4 regions of the Cronobacter malonaticus LMG 23826 genome follow, and region 4 is predicted to be linked to each of the others. Evidence: predicted binding sites of a transcription regulator. Region 4 holds the regulator's gene; each other region holds the start of a gene.
What was found. Region 4 encodes CRP, which controls carbon source genes, mostly activating them, when cyclic AMP is high. Its sites were predicted from a motif close to ATGTGANNNNNNTCACAT; they were not measured.
Positions count from the first base shown of each region.

Region 1: the regulator CRP is predicted to act here: its motif matches at 1,519-1,536, upstream of AFK66_RS02105 (glycine dehydrogenase).
Region 2: the regulator CRP is predicted to act here: its motif matches at 1,826-1,843, upstream of AFK66_RS05350 (YfcZ/YiiS family protein).
Region 3: the regulator CRP is predicted to act here: its motif matches at 1,774-1,791, upstream of azuC (stress response protein AzuC).

Region 1 is NZ_CP013940.1:447,658-451,810, reverse strand. Features, by position in the region: gene AFK66_RS02120 (DUF4311 domain-containing protein) at 1-369, opposite strand, end outside; gene AFK66_RS02115 (DUF4312 family protein) at 392-694, opposite strand; gene AFK66_RS02110 (SFCGS family glycine-rich protein) at 698-1,060, opposite strand; gene AFK66_RS02105 (glycine dehydrogenase) at 1,077-1,418, opposite strand; gene cybC (cytochrome b562) at 1,723-2,109, opposite strand; gene pmbA (metalloprotease PmbA) at 2,167-3,519, opposite strand; gene yjgA (ribosome biogenesis factor YjgA) at 3,627-4,153, shown strand, end outside.
Region 2 is NZ_CP013940.1:1,135,661-1,139,813, reverse strand. Features, by position in the region: gene fadI (acetyl-CoA C-acyltransferase FadI) at 1-1,281, opposite strand, end outside; gene AFK66_RS05350 (YfcZ/YiiS family protein) at 1,450-1,734, opposite strand; gene fadL (long-chain fatty acid transporter FadL) at 2,093-3,412, shown strand; gene mlaA (phospholipid-binding lipoprotein MlaA) at 3,538-4,153, opposite strand, start outside.
Region 3 is NZ_CP013940.1:1,535,136-1,539,288, reverse strand. Features, by position in the region: gene AFK66_RS07250 (AraC family transcriptional regulator) at 1-508, shown strand, start outside; gene AFK66_RS07245 (LysE family translocator) at 546-1,148, shown strand; gene AFK66_RS07240 (DUF2766 family protein) at 1,174-1,422, opposite strand; gene azuC (stress response protein AzuC) at 1,609-1,692, opposite strand; gene AFK66_RS07235 (MFS transporter) at 1,899-3,320, shown strand; partial or broken gene AFK66_RS07230 (RpiB/LacA/LacB family sugar-phosphate isomerase) at 3,360-3,997, opposite strand; gene AFK66_RS07225 (methyl-accepting chemotaxis protein) at 4,134-4,153, opposite strand, start outside.
Region 4 is NZ_CP013940.1:198,857-203,009, reverse strand. Features, by position in the region: gene AFK66_RS00880 (YheU family protein) at 1-138, shown strand, start outside; gene AFK66_RS00875 (phosphoribulokinase) at 187-1,056, shown strand; gene AFK66_RS00870 (OsmC family protein) at 1,101-1,508, opposite strand; gene crp (cAMP-activated global transcriptional regulator CRP) at 1,819-2,451, shown strand; gene AFK66_RS00860 (YccS/YhfK family putative transporter) at 2,514-4,153, shown strand, end outside.

The sequences.
Region 1 (4,153 bases), 250 kb from region 4:
CGCCACCACCGCCATGCCGATAAGCCCGCAGGCGACCGCCATTTTTTTCGGATTGTGCAGGGTATCGGCGAGATTGCGGTTTTTCACCATCAGCGCCGCCGCGCCCCAGTTGGGAATAATGCGGTGATCGACATCCTGGGTGAACGCGCCCGCCGCGACGGAGGACGCCCAGGCGTTGAAGAAAAACCCTAACCCAAAGGAGAAATGCGAAGCCGGATCGCCTTCGCAGGAGTTCAGCTCTCCTAACGTACGAAAGGCGCCCATCCCTTGCGTGGTGGGCGCATGAAACATGCGTGCGGCCCCGGCACCCACGCCGACGCCGACAAGGCCGCCGATGATGAGCGATTTTATTAAAATTATCAGGAACATTGGTCTGCCCTTTTAGTAACGATCAGCTGTGTTGCGTGACGAAATCCACCTTGTCGAGATTGATGGCGGTCACGTTGACGGTCACGTCCAGCTCCACGCTGAAAGCCCGTCGTTCCCGGCGCAAAAAGAAAAAGAGAAACGCTTCTTTGCGCACCGTTTCCCGCGCATGAACAACCTGCACATCCTGTGGCTCTATACGCAGTAAGATGTGCGGCGAGGCTTTCATCACCGCCGCCTGTACCTGATTCAGGGCATCGGCGAACGCGCGAGCGCGCGCGTCGCCTTTGCCTTTCACTCTCACCGTGGTGGTGAACTGTTCTTTCATGCGTTATGCGCCGTATTTCTTTTTCCAGGCTTCCACCAGACGCTCGCCCAGCTCTTCTTTATCCATAAAGCCGAAGCCCAGCACGTTGCAGCCCTCGTTGATGGCGGTGACGCCCTCTTCCACCGAGCGCATTCCATATTTGGCCTTGTAGCCATGTTTGGTCTGCGCGGTGATAGCGCCCGCGCCGCCGCTGCCGCAAAACGAGATGCCGAACGTCGCGCCTTCGGTTTTCATCACGTCGCCAAGCTTCATATCCGCCGCGACACCCGGCACCACGACCGCGCGTGCGCCCGCTTTCTCCGCGCCCGCCGCCACTTTCTGGCCTTTGCCCAGACGATCGCCAATCACTACCGTAATCTGTTCCATGGTTTGCTCCTGAAGGTTAAAGATTCTCTTTCGCCACCTCGAAGTGCACCGACAACAGCCAGGCCTCTTCATCGGGCAGATTGCCGAACTGCGCCACAATTTCACGCGCCAGCGCCATCGAGCCTTCGGAGATCTCCTCAAACAGGCTCTCTTCCACCTCGGGCAGCGGTTCGCCTGTCACCGAGCGGTGCGCCATCGCCCGCACATGTGAGCTGAGCATCTGTCGCTGCACGTCGTTGGGCGTTATCTGGTGGCGCTCAAGGAGCGCGTAAACTTCATCCAGCATCCGCCCGGCAAGCGTCGCGGCATCGTCCGCGTGTTGACATCCGGCGTTGTTCATTACCGCTCCGTTATTCACTCTGCATACCTGATTAGTTGCGCTGAGGTAACACTAACGGCGGGTGTTAAAGGTTTGTAGCGAGTTGTTTTCCACTTCGAAGTGGAAAGGAGAGTGGCGGCAGTGATCTGTTCCACATAAAAGTCGTGAATAGATATAAACCACCAGATAACTGTGATGAATGTCACTGGCGGTCGTGCCGGGCGGGGAGAAAAGAAAATAACGGGCTTGCGACGCCGCGCGCAAAAGGCGGCAGAGAATAAGCGTCGCTTATGACCGTGCGCAGAGGAAGCGTGCGGCGGCGAACCGCCGCACAGAAAAGGGCTTAGCGATACTTCTTGTGGTAGGTGTTGCGGGTGGTTTTGAACTCTTCGGCGCTCGCCTGAGCCTCTTTGATTTTGCCTTCATCAACGAGCTTCAACGCGCCGTCAATCTGGCTTACCAGCGTATCGAGACCGTGGCGGAAATCTTTCATTTCCGGGCTGTCAGCCGGTTTATCTTCGAGCTTCGGCGGGGTTTCTTTTTTGGCGTCCAGGGCCGCCTCGCGCATTTTCGTCAGCGCGGTTTTCATTTCGGCCGCATCGCTGGTCTTCTGCACGACTTTCAGGTTTTCATTGAGGGTGTCCATGTTGTCTTCCAGATCAGCCCACGCCGCGGCGCTGGTGAACAACAGAGAGGAGACCGCTAACATCGCTAATGCTTGCTTACGCATTGACTCACCTTTTTATTGTTATGACCAAAAAAAGGCGCCACAACGGGCGCCCTTGCCTTACTCACCGGCGATTTTCATCTCCGGCAGCAGTACTGAACCACACTGAATATTGCTACGTGTTTCGATATCGTCACCAATGGTAACCATATTGCGCCACATCTCTTTCAGGTTGCCGGCGATGGTGATTTCGCTCACTGGATACTGGATTTCGCCGTTTTCCACCCAGAAGCCTGCCGCGCCGCGCGAGTAATCGCCGGTGATGCCGCTGACGCCCTGGCCCATCAGCTCGGTGACGACCAGGCCGGTGCCCATCTCTTTCAGCAGTTGCTCAAAGCTCAGGCCGCGGCCTTTGATGCGCCAGTTGTGGATGCCGCCCGCGTGGCCGGTGCTTTTCAGCCCCAGCTTGCGCGCGGAGTAGTTGGTAAGCAGCCACTGTTGCAGCACGCCGTCTTTGATGATGTCGCGGCGCGAGGTCGCCACACCTTCGCTGTCAAACGGCGTGGAGGCGAGGCCTTTCAGAAGATGCGGATGCTCTTCAATCGTCAGCCACTCCGGCAGGATCTGCTTGCCAAGCGAATCAAGCAGGAACGTGGATTTACGGTACACCGCGCCGCCGCTGATGGCGCCGACCAGATGACCAAACAGCCCGGTCGCCACTTCACGGCCAAAAATGACCGGTGCTTTCATGGTCGGCAGTTTGCGCGGTGAGAGGCGGGACAGCGTGCGACGGGCGCACTCTTCGCCCACCCACTCTGGCGATTCCAGATCGCCCAGCGCGCGGCCAATGGTGTAGGCGTAATCACGCTCCATGTCGCCGTTTTCTTCGGCAATCACGCAGCTGGAGAGCGAATGGCGCGTCGAGCAGTAGCTCTGCAACATGCCGTGGCTGTTGCCGAACACTTTGATGCCGTAGTGGCTGTTAAAGCTGCCGCCTTCGGTATTGGTGATGCGTTTATCCGCTTTTAAGGCCGCCTGTTCGGCGCGCGCGGCGTAGTCGATAGCCTGTTCCGGTTCGATCTCGGCCGGGTGGAAGAGATCGAGATCCGGGGCGTAGAAAGCCAGCAGATCTTTTTCCGCCACGCCCGCGCACGGGTCTGGCGACGTGTAACGGGCGATATCCAGCGCCGCCTGTACGGTGCGCGCGATAGCGTCCGGGCTTAAATCGGTCGACGAGGCGCTGCCTTTGCGATTCTGGTGATAAACCGTGATGCCAAGCGCCCCGTCGCTGTTGAACTCGACGTTCTCCACCTCACCGTAGCGGGTGCTGACGCTGATGCCGGTCGTTTTGCTGACCGCCACTTCCGCGCCGTCCGACTTGCCGGACGCCAGCTCCAGCGCCTGAGAAACCGCCTGTTCCAGCGCTTTGCGCTGCGCTTCAACTTGTGTGATTACTTTCATCGCGAGTGCCATAATGTAAGGTGAAACTGAAAAGCCACATTTTGTGAGTCTAACAGAGAACCATTTCGCAGTGCGCGCCTTAACTGGTAGTATTAGCCTCTTTTTTTGAGGAGCCTGAGATGACAAAGCAGCCCGATGACTGGCTCGATGAAGTGCCCGATAACGAAAACGATGACGACGATGATGAGATTATCTGGGTCAGCAAAAGTGAAATTAAACGCGACGCCGAAGAGCTGAAGCGCCTTGGCGCTGAACTGGTCGATCTCGGTAAAAACGCGCTGGATAAAATCCCGCTGGATGACGATCTGCGCGCGGCCATTGAACTGGCGCAGCGCATTAAGAAAGAAGGCCGCCGCCGCCAGATGCAGCTTATCGGCAAAATGTTGCGTCAGCGTGACGACGAGCCGATCCGCCAGGCGCTTGATAAGCTGAAGAACCGCCATAACCAGCAGGTGGCGCTGTTCCACAAGCTGGAACAACTGCGCGATCGTTTAATTGAAGAAGGCGACGACGCGGTGCCGGACGTGCTGAACCTGTGGCCGCAGGCGGATCGCCAGCAGCTGCGTTCGCTCATCCGTAACGCCAAAAAAGAGAAAGAAGGCAATAAGCCGCCGAAATCCTCACGCCTGATTTTCCAGTATCTGCG
Region 2 (4,153 bases), 940 kb from region 4:
GAGCCCGCCCGCCGCGCAGGCGGTAACCAGCCCGAAACCGCCGCCGCGGCGGCGCAGTTCATTGAGCGTCTGGGTGATCATTCGCGCGCCGGTGGCCGCGAACGGGTGTCCGTAAGCGATAGAGCCACCGAGCACGTTAAATTTGCTCTCATCCACCTCGCCGGTGGCCTGGCTGCGGCCCAGCACCTCAAGGGCGAAACGGTCGCTCGCCATCAGCTTCAGGTTGGTGAGCGTTTGCGAGGCGAACGCCTCATGCATATCAATAAGCGTGAGATCGGCCATCGTCAGTCCGGCACGCTCAAGCGCCAGCGGCGTCGACCAGGCGGGGCCGAGCAGCATGTCCTGCCAGACATCGATCGCGGTAAAAGCGTAGCTGCGCAGGTAGCCAAGCGGCGTCAGGCCGAGTTCGCGGGCGCGGGATTCCGTCATCAGAATGACCGCCGCCGCGCCGTCGGTAAGCGGCGTACTGTTGGCGGCGGTCACGGTGCCATGTTTACGGTCGAACGCCGGGCGCAGTTTCGCGTAATCGGCCAGCGACGAGGTTTTGCGGATATTGTTGTCTTCGCTGAGCGGCTCGCGGTATGGCGGCGTGTAAGCGGTCATGACTTCTTCGCGCAATTTGCCCTCCGCCCACGCCTGCGCCGCCAGCTGATGTGAACGATGCGCCAGCGCGTCCTGCTGTTCGCGGGTGATGCCGTGCGTTTTCGCCATCTGTTCGGCGGTGTCGCCCATGCGAAGCCCGGTGGAATATTCCGCCACGGCGGGCGGCACCGGCAGCAGGTCACGCAGACGCAGGCGCGAGAAGAGCTTCAGGCGCTGCCCGGCGGTGCGGGCTTTATTCGCGTCCACCAGGGTGCGCGCCAGTTTTTTACTGACGCCAATTGGCAGCACAGAAGAGGAATCGGCCCCGCCGGCGATCCCGGCGCGGATAGTGCCCGCCATCAGGCTTTCGGCGACGTTCGCCACCGCCTGAAAACTGGTGGCGCAGGCGCGGCTGACGCTGTAGGCGTCGGTATGGACGCTCATGCCGGTGCCGAGCACGATTTCGCGCGCGATATTCGGCGCTTCCGGCATCTGCACCACCTGGCCGAAGACGAGCTGTTCAATAACTTCAGGCGGGATTTCGCTGCGGGCCAGCAGTTCGCCGACCACCATTTTACCGAGATCGACCGCCGGAACGCCGTGGTACGCCGTCGCCTGACGAGCGAAAGGCGTGCGTAACCCACTGACTATGGCAATACGATCCCCCTGCCGGGTGACCAGCGGTAGTGCCTGACTCATAACGTTCCCCTGTGAAAAGGCTAAAGATGAATTAAGTGGTCTGACCTGATAACAGTTTTAACCAGAATTTTACATTCAGCCAATCACATAAAGGAAAAATTGCGAGGCAAAACACGAATTACGTAACAAGAAATGCGCCCCGGCCAGGCCGGGGCGTAAGCGGCAGGATTAACGCAGACCTAACTGGAAAATAACGGTTTCTGCCTGGCAGGCGAAAACAAAATCGATATCCAGGCGCACGCCATCGGCTTCTTCAGTGAAGCGCGGGGTGATCTGGCACGGCTCGGATTCCACTTCACGCGCTTTGGCGGTGAGCGCCGCGAGCGTGGCTTCGGCGTCGGCGCGGTTTTCAAACACGCGGCTGTAAGAGGCGACGCAGTCGGTGTTATCAATAATGGTGCCTACATCAATACAGCAGCAAACCGGGGTTTCATCAGCACTGCATTTGGTCATGGTGATTTCCTCTGTATTTCCTGAAAAGAGATAAGGCTATTTTACGCCCCGCGCCGCCACCGCTCTACCTGTTCTTCCCGTTTACGCTTATAAGTGACCGAAATCACACTTAAAAATGATCTAAAACAATAATCACCAGATTGATGAATTTCTGAACCCCGGAATTTTGCTAAACGGATCGCGTTTCTTAGATCACAATTGAAAAAACTTATAAACATACTTGCAACATCTCTGCTGGTCGGACCTATACTCTCGCCACTGGTCTGATTTCCATGCCGTACCTCAGACCCTACACTCCGCGCTCCTGTTACGTCACGTAACATTATTTGAATAAAAATAAATGGATGAGGTTATGGTCATGCGCCAGAAAACCCTGTTTACCAAATCTGCTTTAGCAGTCGCAGTGGCAATCGTGTCTTCTCAGGCCTGGTCCGCAGGTTTCCAGTTAAACGAATTCTCTGCCTCCGGTCTGGGCCGTGCCTATTCCGGTGAAGGCGCTATGGCGGATGACGCAGGCAACGTCAGCCGTAACCCGGCGCTGATTACCATGTTCGATCGCCCGACATTCTCCGGCGGCGCGATTTTCGTTGACCCGGATGTGAATGTGTCCGGGCAATCCCGTACGGGCCGCAGCCTTGACGCTGATAACATCGCGCCGACCGCCTGGGTGCCGAACCTGCACTTTGTTGCGCCGATTAACGAACAGTTTGGCTGGGGGGCGTCCGTTACCTCCAACTATGGCCTCGCCACAGAATATAACAACGGCTATACCGCGGGTTCCGTCGGCGGTAAAACCGACCTGGAAACGCTGAACCTGAACCTCAGCGGCGCGTATCGTCTCGATAACCACTGGAGCTTCGGTGTAGGCTTCGACGCCGTATATGCGCGCGCGAAAATCGAGCGTTATGCGGGCGATCTGGGCCCAATCCTTGCTGGCTCTGGCCGGGTCCCGCCTGCGTTAGTTCCGACCGTCGCAGGTATTCCGGCTGATACGCAAATCTCCTATCTGAAAGGCGACGAGTGGGGCTTTGGCTGGAACGCCGGTATTCTTTATGAGCTGGATAAGAACAACCGCTACGGCTTTACTTACCGCTCTGAAGTGAAAATTGACTTTGACGGCGACTATAAAAGTAGCCTCCCGGGCGCCTTTAACCCGCTGTTAGGCCAATTTGGTCTGTTCGGTACGGGTGGAGAAACCATTCCGGGCTCGCTGACCCTGAACCTGCCTGAAATGTGGGAGATCTCTGGTTATAACCGTATCGCGCCGCAGTGGGCCGTTCACTATAGCCTGACCTATACCAGCTGGAGCCAGTTCCAGGAGCTGAAAGCGACCAACAACAACGGCGATACGCTGTTTAAGAAAGAAGAAAAATACCGGGACGCGTACCGTATCGCCCTCGGCACCACCTATTATATGGACGACAACTGGACCTTCCGTACCGGTATCGCCTTTGATGACAGCCCGGTGCCAGAGCAGCAGCGTTCTATCTCGATTCCTGACCAGGACCGTCTCTGGCTGAGCGCCGGTACCACTTACGCCTTTAATGAAGACGCCTCCGTGGATGCCGGTGTGTCTTACATGCACGGCCAGCACGTGGAGTTCACCGAAGGCCCATACACCTTCAAATCTGAAGGTAAAGCCTGGCTGTATGGCGTGAACTTTAACTACCGTTTCTGATAGAAATATCACGACAAAGGCGAGCTGCGGCTCGCCTTTTTTATTGCGCCTTGTCGTTCAGAAATAAAAAAGCGAGCCCCGGCCCGCTTTTTTTATTTACCTTAAGAATGATCGCATCCGGCGTTTTATTCCGAATCGATATCCTTCAGATCCCCTTCGATCGCCTGCGCGTTCGGGTTTTCATTCGGCTTGAGCTTACCGCCATTGGCGATAAAGTCGTGACGCTGGAAGTAGGCCTCACGCACCAGAATGTAAGGATCGGAAGACTGGCGCAGCAGGCCGTCGGAATCCAGCAGTTGCGCGCGGGTCTCCACGCCTTCCACCGCCCATTTGCCGAGCGACAGCGGCCAGGTCAGCCAGGAGAGCACCGGATAAGTGGTGTCCGCCATATCGCCGACATCTTCACGCAGCGTAAAGCTGCCGTAGAACGGCAACTGCACATACGGCCCGTAACCGACGCCATAGGTGCCGAGCGTGCTGCCGAAACGGTGCGGCTCTTCGCGCTGCAGTTTCGGGTTCGCCATACCGGCCACGTCGATGAAACCGCCCATCCCCAGCAGGGTGTTCAGGAAGAAACGGGTAAAGTGCACCATCCCCTGGTAGGGGTCGCCCTGCAGAAATTTATTAAGCATCGAAGCGGGTTCTTCCAGGTTGCTGGTGAAGTTGCCCAGCCCGTTGCGCGCCGGTTGCGGCACGTAGTCGCGCCAGGCGACAGCCACCGGGCGCAGCACATAAGGGTCC
Region 3 (4,153 bases), 1.3 Mb from region 4:
CGCCAGCACCATCGCCCGCGATCCCGCGCTGGTCCAGGCGATTGCCTCGACGTTCACCGCGCTGCATCACGACGAAATGCGCATTGTGCAGCAGGGCGTGATGGATAACCTGTTAAGCCAGCTCACGCACCAGTGCCAGTGGCGCAAACGGCTGCCAGGTGAAATTCGCGACGCGCAGATGGCGCAGCGCGCCCGTGATTATCTTTATGCGCATCTCGGTGAGAATATCGGGCTGGCGGAACTGGCACAGGCGCTCGGCACCGATCGCTTTACGCTGTCGCGCACGTTTAAACACGCCTTTGGTATGGCGCCCCACGCCTGGCTGGTGCAACTGCGCCTCGCCCGCGCCAGAGCGATGCTCGCGCGCGGCATGACGCCTGTAGACGTGGCGGCGGCGCTCGGTTTCGCCGATCAGAGCCATCTGGGGCGCTGGTTTCAGCGCGCCTACCGGCTCTCGCCCGCCCACTACCGCAAACTCTGCACGAATCTTCCAGACGCCGGAGCCTGATCGCCGGAAGATAAAGGCTCAGACAACGGGAGATGCCATGAGCCTGCTTACACAACAACTGCCCTTTTTATTCTTCGCTTTTGTGGCCTCGATTACGCCGGGGCCGACCAATATTCTCATCCTCACCAACAGCCAGCGTTACGGCACCCGCGCGACGCTGCCCGCGGTCGTCGGCGCGTGCCTGGCCTCCAGCGCTATTGTGCTGATGTGCGGCGTAGGGCCTGGCGAAGCGCTGCGCCACGCCCCCTGGCTTGCGCGTCTGATGGCGCTCGCTGGCGCGCTGTGGCTGACGTGGATGAGCTGGCAACTGTTCCGTGCACCTGCGGTATCGCTCTCGGGCGAGGCGAGTAAGCCCTTTAGCGCTGGCGCGGCGGCGGCATTACAGCTGATTAACCCGAAAACCTGGATGATGGCGATGGCGGTTGTGACGGTCTTCGCGCCGCATAACGGCCGCGTACTGACCACGCTTTCGTTTCAGGCGCTGGGCTTTCTCGTGATTTCACTGGCGTGCCTCGCCGCGTGGGCCTGGCTTGGCAGCGGCGTGCATCGGGTGTTTCGCAGCCCGGCATCGCTGGTGCGCTTTCAGCGGCTGATGGCGCTCTGGCTGCTGGCCTGCGCCTGGATGGCATTTTTTAACTGAAAACGGCCCCGCGGGGCCGTTTTGCTTAGTGCGCTTCGCTCTGCGGGGTAAAGCGCAGCTCAATCAGCGCCACCGCTTTCTGAATAGCGCGCAGCGTCACCGGATCGGCGGAGGGATGACCGGAGAAATCGATGCTTTTCAGCTGGCTCGCCATTTTGTCGCGCACTTCTACCGGCGCGATGACGTCGATAACGTCCAGGATCTGTTTAATCACCAACTGGCAGGCGACTACGTCGGAAACCAGTTCATCTTCGGCAGTGAGGGATTGGGACATTGCGTTCTCCTTAGCGTCAAGGCGCACATAGTAGCGGCAAAGCCCGGCGATTGCGAACCTGGCACACTGGAGGGTTGAAAATGAACCATCATTTCAGAAAACAGCAGTAAGGGTTTCAGAACGAGGCAATGGCGGGTATAAGAAGAAATGCGGACATAAAAAAACCTGCCAGCGGCAGGTTTTTTATCAGAACATCCCGGCTGGCGGAACATCTTTGAAGGTTTTGCAGTAATTTTCAAACATGCTTTTAAGGATTTTACGCAGTTTCATGGCGTGCTCCGGTTTTATTCATTCTGGTTAGCGTGTTGCTACCGGTCAATAATATGACTTGCATCACAAAAATCAACCAATTTGTGATTAAAATCACACCTCATAGTTAATGAAAATGAGCTTAATGTTAATAAAATGCTGTAAATTCCGGCGGTTAAGCGTTGTATCTTTTGGTGAATTTTTATAAGAAATTTTTAGGGGCTGGCATGGGACAGAAAACGGCGAAAGCAGGTGCAGGCGGCGTCTCTCCCGCCGCGCTGCTGGTGGCGGGCGCGTTTTTTATGGAGTTCCTCGACGGTACGGTGATCGCCACTGCCCTGCCGACGATGGCGCACACCTTCGGCGTCGAAGCCGTCGCGCTCAATATCGGTATCAGCGCTTATCTGCTGACGCTCGCGGTCTTGATCCCGGCAAGTGGCTGGATTGCCGACCGCTTCGGCGCGCGCAAGGTGTTTACGCTGGCGCTGGGGATTTTTACCGGCGCGTCGGTGCTGTGCGGGCTGGCGAACTCGCTTGAGATGTTTGTGCTGATGCGCGTATTACAGGGCGCGGGCGGCGCGCTGATGGTGCCGGTTGGCCGTCTCGCGGTGCTGCGCGTCACGCCGAAACATCAGTTGATTACGGCTATCGCCACACTGACCTGGCCCGCACTGGTGGCGCCCATTATCGGGCCGCCGCTTGGCGGGTTTATCACCAGCTACGCGAACTGGCGCTGGATCTTCTTTATTAACCTGCCTGCGGGGCTTATCGCGATGGCGCTCGCCTGGCGTCTTATTCCCGATCGCCACGACAGCGATCGCCGCCCGTTCGATACGCCCGGTTTTCTCGCCACCGCGCTGGCGATGGTGGCGCTGGTGTGCGCGATGGAGATGCTGGCAGCGCGCGACGCGAACGGTCTGCTCGCAGGCGCGCTGCTGCTGGCGGGATGCGGGGCGCTTCTCTTCGCGCTGCGCCATTTTCGCCGCGCGCCGTTCCCGATGATCCGCCTTGATGCGATGGCGGTGCCGACCTTTCGCGTCACGATGTATGGCGGCTCGCTGTTTCGCGCCTCGATCAGCGCCGTGCCGTTTTTGCTGCCGCTGCTGTTTCAGGTGGGCTTCGGCATGGACGCATTTCATTCCGGGCTGCTGGTGCTGGCGGTTTTCGCAGGCAACCTGACAATCAAGCCCGCCACCACGCCGCTCATTCGCTGGCTGGGATTCAAAAAACTGCTGCTGATTAACGGCCTGCTGAATGTGCTGGCGCTGCTTGCCTGCGCGCTGCTGACGCCGCAGACCCCGGTGTGGCTTATTCTGCTGATACTTTTCCTGGGCGGCGTGTTTCGCTCGATTCAGTTTACCGGCATCAGCACGCTGGCCTTTGCGGATGTACCTTCGGGCGAAATGAGTTACGCCAATACGCTGTTCAGCACCGCCACGCAGCTCGCTGTGGGGCTTGGCGTGACGCTGGGCGCTATCGGCATCCGGCTTGGCGAGGTAATAAGTACCTCTTTTTTAAGCGCCGATATTCCGGGCGCGAGTTTCCGGCTGGCGTTCGTGATGATTGCCCTGATAAGCCTGGCGGGGATGTTTGATACGCTGCGCCTCGCCGCGCACGCGGGCCATAGCGTCTCTGGCAAAGAGGCGTAAAAAAGCCAGCCCGCGGGCTGGCTTTTTCATCAGACGTTATCAGCCGAGGATTTCACGCACGAAACCTTCGATCGATTTATCCTGGCAGTTATCAAAGAAACACTGCTGGAAACGCTCGCCGGAAACAGCGGTTTTCACCAGTTCGGGGTCGATGGCGCGCAGGGTATCGAGATAGTTCTCTTTCACCACCGCCGCTTTGACCTGGTTCAGAATGCCCGCGTTGCGCACCTGCGGCTCTTTACGCTCCGGCGGATAGCCCTCGCCTTTACGTCCGGTAAACGCTTTTTCGAAAATAAACCGCACGTTCAGTTCCGCACCCCAGCCAAAACCTTTCGCGAACGGCAGCGCCAGCGCGTTACCGTTGTTGATTTGCGCGAACAGGAACGCGTCCGCCGGATCGATGCAATAGCCACACACCACGCCCGGATGAATATTCAGGACATCAGCGCGCCCTGCCCGGTGCCGCAGCCCGTGACCACGAAATCCACTGCTCTGGAATTCAGCAGGATGCTCGCCATAATCCCGAGGTGAATATAGGTAAGATGATGATCGTTCTCATCACTCATGCCGACGTTGTACACCGGGAACGCTTTTTCATCCGCCACCGCTTTCAGCTCTTTAAGGATGATCGCGGTTTTGGCCGCCTGACTGTTTTCCATCATCAGTGCAATTTTCATTGGGTTCTCTCCTGAAAAGGCTATGAATAGCAAACTGTGAGTAAACCATACTATTCACCAAACAAACTTTCAAATTAAATGAAATATTGTTTTAAAAAATAGAGTGATGCTCACAGTTTTCTCTCATGCCCGTTCGTCAGAAGGTTTCCCAGTTGG
Region 4 (4,153 bases):
TATGGTGAACATGAACGCTCGCTTGAGCAAAAGGTCGCCGACGTGCGGCGTCAGTTGCAAAGTGGCGAAGCCGTTCTGGTGTGGTCTGAGCTGCACGAAACGGTCAATATCATGCCGCGTTCGCAGTTTCGCGGTTAACGTTGCCAGGCGGAGCCTTGCCCCGCCGCTTCAGGGAGTTGTCTCGCTATGTCTGCCAAACATCCGGTTATCGCCGTCACAGGCTCCAGCGGCGCGGGAACCACCACCACCAGCCTCGCGTTTCGTAAAATTTTCGCCCAGCTGAATCTCCGTGCCGCCGAAGTGGAAGGCGACAGCTTTCACCGCTACACGCGCCCGGAGATGGACATGGCTATTCGCAAAGCGCGCGATCTTGGCCGCCACATCAGCTATTTCGGCCCGGAGGCGAACGATTTCGGCCTGCTGGAGCAAACCTTTGTGGAGTACGGCCTGACCGGCAAAGGGCAGTCGCGTAAATATCTGCACACCTATGACGAAGCGGTGCCGTGGAACCAGGTGCCCGGCACGTTTACGCCGTGGCAGCCGCTGCCGGAGCCGACGGACGTGCTGTTTTACGAAGGGCTGCACGGCGGCGTGGTGACGCCGCAGCATGACGTGGCGAAGCATGTCGATTTACTCGTAGGCGTGGTGCCTATCGTCAACCTGGAGTGGATACAGAAGCTCATCCGCGATACCAGCGAGCGCGGCCACTCCCGCGAGGCGGTGATGGATTCCGTGGTGCGCTCAATGGAAGATTACATCAACTACATCACGCCGCAGTTCTCACGTACCCACATTAACTTCCAGCGCGTGCCGACGGTGGACACCTCCAACCCGTTCGCCGCGAAAGGCATTCCGTCGCTTGATGAAAGCTTCGTGGTTATTCACTTCCGCAATCTGGATAACATCGACTACCCGTGGCTGCTGGCGATGCTACAGGGTTCGTTTATTTCACATATCAATACGCTGGTGGTGCCGGGCGGAAAGATGGGGCTCGCGATGGAGCTTATTATGCTGCCGCTGGTGCAGCGGCTGATGGAAGGCAAACAGATAGCGTAACGGCGATGCCCGGTGGCGCTGCGCCTGCCGGGCCGCCCGTCATCTCATGACGCTTCAATCACTTCATACGAATGAGTGATGTTGACCCCTTTGCCGAGCATCAGCGCTACCGAACAATACTTCTCTGCCGACAGATCCACCGCGCGCGACACTGCCGCATCTTTCAGGGCTTTACCCGTTACGACAAAGTGCAGGTTGATATGCGTAAACAGACGCGGCGCTTCTTCGCGACGCTCTGACGTCAGCTTCACTTCGCAGTCGGTCACGTCGTGACGGCCTTTTTGCAGAATAGAGACAACATCAATCGCGCTGCAGCCGCCCGCGGCCATCAGCACCATTTCCATCGGGCTCGGCGCTTTGTCGCCAGAGTTGCCGTCCATCAGGATCTGATGCCCGGAGGCGGACTCGCCCAGGAAGGTTAACCCTTCCACCCATTTCACTCGTGCATGCATGTTAATCACTCCAGGCTATTCATTTTTCTGACAGATTACGCGCGCGCGACGTCAGAGGCAATGGAAGGGCGACCTGCGTCAAGCTGAAACGAGACAACAGGAGACACCTGAGAAAAGCTATGCTAAAACAGTCTGGATGCAGCGGCGATACATTGATGTTACGCATGTGTGCAGAGGAGAAGACAATTTATCGGCTGCGATGTCCACGGACAGCCAACTTCCCTGGACCCGGGAAGATGATGATTGCAAAGCCAGACAGGGGTTACGCGCCCTGTCTTTGGAGCCAGTTTAAAACAGAGGATAACCGCGCATGGTGCTTGGCAAACCGCAAACAGACCCGACTCTTGAATGGTTCTTGTCACATTGCCACATTCATAAGTATCCATCTAAGAGCACGCTGATTCACCAGGGTGAAAAAGCGGAGACGCTGTATTACATCGTTAAAGGCTCAGTGGCAGTGCTGATCAAAGATGAAGAGGGCAAGGAGATGATCCTCTCGTACCTGAATCAGGGAGACTTCATCGGCGAACTGGGTTTGTTCGAGGAAGGTCAGGAACGCAGCGCCTGGGTTCGCGCTAAAACTGCCTGTGAAGTAGCTGAAATCTCTTACAAAAAATTCCGTCAGCTGATCCAGGTTAACCCGGATATTCTGATGCGTCTCTCCTCGCAGATGGCTCGCCGCCTGCAGGTCACGTCTGAGAAAGTGGGCAACCTCGCCTTCCTCGACGTGACCGGCCGCATCGCGCAGACCCTGCTGAACCTGGCGAAACAGCCGGACGCGATGACCCACCCTGACGGGATGCAGATCAAAATCACGCGCCAGGAAATCGGCCAGATCGTCGGCTGCTCTCGCGAAACCGTTGGCCGCATTCTGAAAATGCTCGAAGATCAGAACCTGATCTCCGCCCACGGCAAAACCATCGTGGTTTACGGAACCCGCTAAAAAATCAAAAAACGGCGTGTCGCTTCGGTAACACGCCGTTTTTGTATCTATACTTCTCCCCTATGTGGCGTCGTCTTATCTATCACCCTGAAATTAATTACGCTTTACGGCAAACGCTGATCTTAAGCCTGCCGGTGGCGGTCGGGTTGATGCTGGGCCATCTTCAACAAGGGTTACTGTTTTCACTCGTTCCCGCCTGCTGCAACATTGCCGGTCTCGATACCCCGCACAAACGCTTTTTTAAACGCTTGATCATCGGCGCCTCGCTGTTTGCGCTGAGCAGCCTGGCGGTGCAACTTCTGCTGTTGCAGTCTGTGCCGCTGCCGCTCATTTTGCTGATGCTGGCGCTACTGCTCGGCGTGACGGCGGAAATCAGCCCGCTGCATGCGCGTCTGCTGCCCGCCTCGCTCATCGCGGCCATCTTTACATTAAGCCTCGCCGGCAATATGCCCATCTGGGAGCCCATGCTGCTCTATGTCTTTGGCACGCTCTGGTATGGCGCGTTTAACGGTTTCTGGTTCTGGCTGTGGCGCGAACAGCCGCTACGTGAATCGTTAAGCCTGATTTATAAAAGCCTCGCCGACTACTGCGAGGCCAAATATAGCCTGCTGACGCGCCACACCGAGCCGGAACAGGCGCTGCCGCCGCTGCTGGTGCATCAGCAAAAAGTGGTGGATCAGATAAGCCAGTGCTATCAGCAGTTGCAGATGCTCTCCGCCACTAAACAAAACGGTTACAAGCGCCTGCTACGCACGTTCCAGGTGGCGCTGGATCTCCAGGAGCATATCTCGGTATCGCTGCATCAGCCCGGCGAAGTGCAAAAACTGGTGGAGCGCAGCCATGCCGAAGCAGTGTTGCGCTGGACGGCGCAGACCGTCGCCACGCGGCTGCGCACGCTTTCTGACGATATTCTTTACCACCGCTATTCGCATCGTTTCTCGATGGATAAGCAGGTCGAGGCGCTGGCGAAAATCGCCCGCCAGCACCCGGATAACCCGGTTGGCCAGTTCTGCGAATACCATTTCAGCCGTATTGCACGCGTGCTGCGCACCCAGCGCCCGCTATACGCCCGTGATCTGATGGACAGCGGCCAGCGACGCCTGCCGCTGCTGCGGGCGCTGAAAAGCTATTTGTCGCTGAAATCCGCCGCGCTGCGCACCGCCGCGCGTCTGGGCGTGATGCTGGCGGCGGCGGGGTTGTTAGGGAGCGCGTTCCAGCTTCCGAAGCCGTACTGGATCCTGATGACGGTGCTGTTCGTTACGCAAAACGGCTATGGCGCGACCCGCGTGCGTATCCTGCACCGGGCGGGCGGCACGCTGGCGGGGCTGATTATCGCGGGCATCACGCTGCACCTGAAAGTGCCGCAGGGCTATACCCTGCTCGGCATGCTGCTGGTGACGTTAATCAGTTATCTGATAATCCGGCGGCACTACGGCTGGGCGATGATTGGCTTTACCGTCACGGCGGTCTATTCGCTGCAAATCCTGACGCTCAACGGCGAGCAGTACATCGTGGCGCGCCTGATAGACACGCTGTCCGGCTGTCTTATCGCGTTTGGCGGTATGGTCTGGCTCTGGCCCCAGTGGCAAAGCGGCCTGCTGCGCCAGAACGCGCATGACGCGCTGGAGGCTGACCAGGAGGCGCTGCGCCTGATCCTGAGCGACGACCCGCAGCCCGGCCCGCTCGCCTGGCAGCGTATGCA